Regions from separate parts of the Actinoplanes sp. NPDC051475 genome, predicted to be linked through region 2. Evidence: riboswitches for the same ligand, from Rfam matches in the RefSeq annotation. Region 2 holds a riboswitch; the other holds the start of a gene.
What was found. A riboswitch is a leader RNA that binds a small molecule or an ion and turns the genes downstream of it on or off. The one in region 2 is predicted to bind ZMP and ZTP.
Positions count from the first base shown of each region.

Region 1 (2,447 bases), on a different contig from region 2:
GGTTTCGTACCCGGGCACAATGCCGGAGTGCCGCGGATCGAATTGCACATCCACTTCGAAGGTTCTGTACGCCCGGACACCCTCACTGCCATCGCGCGCCGTAATCGGCTCCCGGTGCCGGACGTCGCCACCGATTTCCGCGACCTGCACCACTTCATCGACCTGTGGAACGTGACGACCGCCTGCCTGCGGACGCCCGACGACTTCCGGCGGATCGTCGTCGACTACGCCGGCGAGGCGAAACAGCACGGCGCGGTGTACGTGGAGGGCATCTTCACTCCCGATCCGGCGCTGGCCGACGAGATCGGGCTCGACGCGATGATGGCGGGATACTGCGACGGAGCGGCCGAAGCCGAGGAGACCCACGGGGTGATCGTGCGGCTCACCCCCGAGCAGTACCGCGGCTCCGACCCCGGCTTCGGCATGCGCGTTGCCCAGGCCGCGGTCCGCTTCCGCGACCGGGGTGTGGTCGGGTTCGGCCTGGCCGGTCGCGAGGGCCGGTTCCCGGACGAGCCGTACGAGCCGGCCATGCGCTACGCCGCGGACCACGGGCTCGGCCTGGTCCCGCACGCGGGGGAGGCGGCGGGCCCGGAGTCGGTCCGTTCCTCGCTGCGGATGGGCGCGAGCCGCATCCGGCACGGCATCACCGCAGTAGGCGATCCGGAACTGCTGACCGAAATGGCCGAGCGCCGCATCGTGCTCGACGTCTGCCCGACGTCGAACATCCGGCTCGGCTATGCCACCGAGTGCGACCATCCAATCACTCGGCTCGTCGGGGCCGGCGTGCTCTGCTCGGTCTCCACCGACGACCCGGCGATGTTCGGCATCGACCTCTCTCATGAGTACGCCCTCGCCGCGCAACTGGGCGTCACGGAGGATGCTGCGTTCGAGGCAGGCCTGGCCGGCGCGCTCTGCGACGAGAAGACCCGGTCACGCCTGGAAGGGATGTGACCGAGGCGTCCGGCGCCGGTATGCTCGTCGGCGGGCCGTGACTGGCGCGTTCAAGATGGATGACCATCGGGGAGCGGTCCCACCCACCGGGGTGACTGCCGTGCGCCTGGGCCTCATCACCTGTGATAGGGAGGTCCGATGTCTGAGCTGAACGCCGAATCGACCGCTTTCCGCGCCGCGCTGGACGCCGTGCGCGCCGTCGAGCCCCGGATCGCCGACGCGATCGCCAAAGAGCTGCACGATCAGCGCGAGTCCCTCAAGCTGATCGCGTCCGAGAACTACGCGTCTCCCGCCGTGCTGCTCGCGATGGGCAACTGGCTCTCCGACAAGTACGCCGAGGGCACCATCGGCCGCCGCTTCTACGCCGGCTGCCAGAACGTCGACACCGTCGAGTCGGTGGCCGTCGAGCACGCCAAGGCCCTGTTCGGCGCGCCGTACGCGTACGTGCAGCCGCACTCCGGCATCGACGCCAACCTCGTCGCGTACTGGGCTGTGCTCGCCGACCGGGTCGAGGCGCCGGCGCTGGCCAAGGTGCAGAAGCGCAACGTCAACGACCTCACCGACGCCGAGTGGGCCGAGCTGCGCCAGGCGTTCGGCAACCAGCGGATGCTCGGCATGTCGCTGGACGCGGGTGGCCACCTCACCCACGGATTCCGCCCCAACATCTCCGGCAAGATGTTCGATCAGCGCAGCTACGGCGTGGACCCGGCCACCGGCCAGATCGACTACGCCGCCCTGCGCGAGTCGGCGCGCGAGTTCAAGCCGTTGATCATCGTCGGTGGCTATTCGGCGTACCCCCGCAAGGTGAACTTCCGGATCATGCGGGAGATCGCCGACGAGGTGGGCGCGACCTTCATGGTCGACATGGCGCACTTCGCGGGCCTGGTCGCCGGCAAGGTCTTCACCGGCGACTTCAACCCGATCGAGCACGCCCACATCGTCACCACGACGACCCACAAGAGCCTGCGCGGCCCCCGCGGCGGCGCGGTGTTCTGCCAGCCGGAGCTGGCCGACCAGGTCGACCGCGGCTGCCCGATGGTCCTCGGCGGCCCGCTCGGCCACGTGATGGCCGCCAAGGCGATCGCCTTCGCCGAGGCCCGCCGGCCGGAGTTCGCCGACTACGCGCAGCGCATCGTCGACAACAGCCAGGCGCTCGCCGAGGGCCTGATCAAGCGCGGCGCGACCGTGGTCAGCGGCGGCACCGACAACCACCTGGTCCTGATCGACGTCGACAAGTACGCCCTGACCGGCCGCCAGGCGGAGCAGGCGCTGCTGGACAGCGGCATCGTCACCAACCGCAACTCGATCCCGCAGGACCCGAACGGCGCCTGGTACACCTCCGGCATCCGCGTCGGCACCCCGGCCCTGACCACCCGCGGCCTCGGTACGGCGGAGATGGACCAGATCGCCGAGCTGATGCACACGGTCCTGTCGCAGACGAAGGCCGGCGCGTCCAAGGCCAAGTTCGACCTGGACCCGGCCGTCGCCGACCGCAT
Region 1 covers NZ_JBFAZZ010000023.1:12,100-14,546, forward strand. Annotated here, with positions in the region: gene add (adenosine deaminase) at 28-951, shown strand; ZMP/ZTP riboswitch at 979-1,070, shown strand; gene AB0368_RS34005 (glycine hydroxymethyltransferase) at 1,090-2,447, shown strand, end outside.
Region 1: another riboswitch for ZMP and ZTP. It lies ahead of AB0368_RS34005 (glycine hydroxymethyltransferase); the one in region 2 lies ahead of AB0368_RS01320 (tetrahydrofolate dehydrogenase/cyclohydrolase catalytic domain-containing protein).

Region 2 (2,447 bases):
GCGAGGTCGGCCCGCTCTACTACGCCGACGACTGGGGCCTGGCGGAGGACCAGTTCGTCTCCGACCTCGCCATCCAGTACCTCGTGGTGGACAAGCGCCTGTCGGAGCAGCTGCCCGAGGGCGAGGCGTACTTCGAGAACGACCCGAACGCGGGCTCCATCACCCGGCCGCTGACCACGACACAGATCGCCAAGTTCGACTCGCTGACCGGGGTCGACCGGCTCTACGACAACGGCACCGTCCGCGTCTACCGCATGGGGGCCCAGTGAACACGCTGCTCACCCGGGTCGTCGCCGGGCTCACCGTCGCCGCCGCCGTGGCCGTCCTGGCCGGGCCGAAGCCGCTGACCGTCGCCGGCGGCCTGCTACTGGCCTTCGTGCTGCCGGGCATCGCGGTCACCGGTGCCCTGTTCAGCCGCCGTACGCTCACCGCCGTCGAGCGCACCGTGCTGGCCCCGGCGCTGAGCATGGCCGTGCTGGTCGTCGCCGGCCTGCTGATCTACCTGTGCCGCGTCCCGCTGGACCGGCTGTCCTGGACCCTCGCGACCGGCAGCCTGACGCTCATCGCGCTCGCCGTCCCGCTGCTGCTGCCGAAGGGGGCCCTGGCCGCCCCGGCCGCCACCGAGGAGCAACCCCGGCCGGTCGGCGAGCGGCGGTCCCGCATCGACCTCACCCCCCGGGACGCGACGGTGATGGCCGAGGCCCGGACGATCGTCATGTCCGTGGTGCCACCGGAGGACGAGGAACAGGCGGCCGCCGACGAGAAGGCTCAGCGCAGCCGGCTGGTGAGGCAGCTGCTGCCGCTGGCGCTGGTTCTCGCGGTGCTCGGCGGTGCCAGCTGGCTGTCGTTCGGCACGTCGCGGGAGACGTACGAGACAACGGTGACCGCCCTCTCCGCCGCCCCCTCCGGGCCGGTGGACGCGTCGGGCAACCGGGTCGTGGCGGTGTCCGCGTCGGGGCTGGTCGCCTCGGACGGCCCGTACACGCTGACGGTGAGAGGGACGGCCGGGACCACGCCGACCCGCCGGGTGATCGCGCCGGCCGGGGACGGCACCTGGAGCGAGCAGCTGACCCTGCCGGGCGACCAGCGGATGACCGTCGGCCTCTACCGGGCGGGTGACACCGCCGCCTTCCGCACCCTGTACATCAGCGCGGTCGAATAGCGCGGGTGACACCCCTTCGGTGCTCGCGGCGACGCACGGCATACTTGTCCGCGACACGCGACTGGCGGCATCGAGGATGGACCACCATCGGGGAGCACGTCGTGGGCGCCGTCCGCCTGGGTGCCCACGCTCTGGGAGACGCGCATGTCCGAAAGCCCTGAGGCGCCGGCTCACGAGGCCCGGCTCCTGCCCGGCAAGCCCGTCGCCGACGCGGTCCTGGCCGACGTCGCACAGCGGGCGGCCAAGCTGCGCGAGGGTGGCGTCCAGCCCTCGCTCGCCACGATCCTGGTCGGCGACGACGACGCCAGCGCCGGATACATCCGGATCAAGCAGCGCCAGGCGGCGGAGCTGGGCTTCGTCTCCCCGCACGAGCACCTGCCGGCCACCGCCACCCAGGACGACCTGCACAGGGTCATCGACCGGCTCAACGCCGACCCGGACGTGCACGCCCTGCTGATCCAGTACCCGCCGCCCGCGCACATCGACTACGACGCCGCGCTCATGACCGTCGACCCGGACAAGGACGTCGACGGCATGCACCCGCTCAACCTCGGCCGGCTCTCCGTCGGGCTGCCCGGGCCCCGGCCGTGCACGCCGGCCGGCATCGAGGCGCTGCTCGCGCACCACGAGATCCCGGTGGCCGGGCACGAGGTGGTGATCCTCGGCCGCGGCGCCACGATCGGCCGGCCGCTGGCCATGCTGCTCTCGCAGAAGCGCCCGACGGCGAACGCGGCCGTGACGGTGGTGCACACCGGCGTGCCGGACTGGCAGCGGTACACCCGGCGGGCCGAGATCCTCGTCGCCGCCGCGGGTGTGCCGGGCATCATCCAGCCCGAGCACGTGCGCCCCGGGGCCACCGTGATCGGCGCGGGCGTGCGCTACGAGGGCCGCCGCCTGCTGCCCGACGTGGCGGAGGAGGTCGCCGGGGTCGCCGGGGCCATCACCCCGCGCGTCGGCGGGGTCGGCCCGACGACGGTCGCCATGCTGTTCCGCAACGCGATCGAGGCGGCGGAGAAGGCGGCCGGCGTCAACCGCTGAAGCGGGCGCTCTTCGCCATCGCCACGTACGCCTTGAGCGACTCGGCGTCGGTGTCGATGCGCCACTTCTCCGTGTACCCGGGGTGGGTGTCGGTGTCGAACCAGGTCACCCCGCCCACCGCCGGGTGCGCGGTGACCCAGTCGGCGAACAGCGTGATCCAGTCCGCCTTGGTCCGGCCCCCGCGGTCCACGGCACCGACCTCGGTGATGAGGATGGGCTTGCGGGCGGCGTAGGAGCGGTAGATGGG
Region 2 covers NZ_JBFAZZ010000001.1:283,829-286,275, reverse strand. Annotated here, with positions in the region: gene AB0368_RS01330 (hypothetical protein) at 1-269, shown strand, start outside; gene AB0368_RS01325 (hypothetical protein) at 266-1,162, shown strand; ZMP/ZTP riboswitch at 1,210-1,291, shown strand; gene AB0368_RS01320 (tetrahydrofolate dehydrogenase/cyclohydrolase catalytic domain-containing protein) at 1,307-2,200, shown strand; gene AB0368_RS01315 (glycosyl hydrolase) at 2,190-2,447, opposite strand, start outside.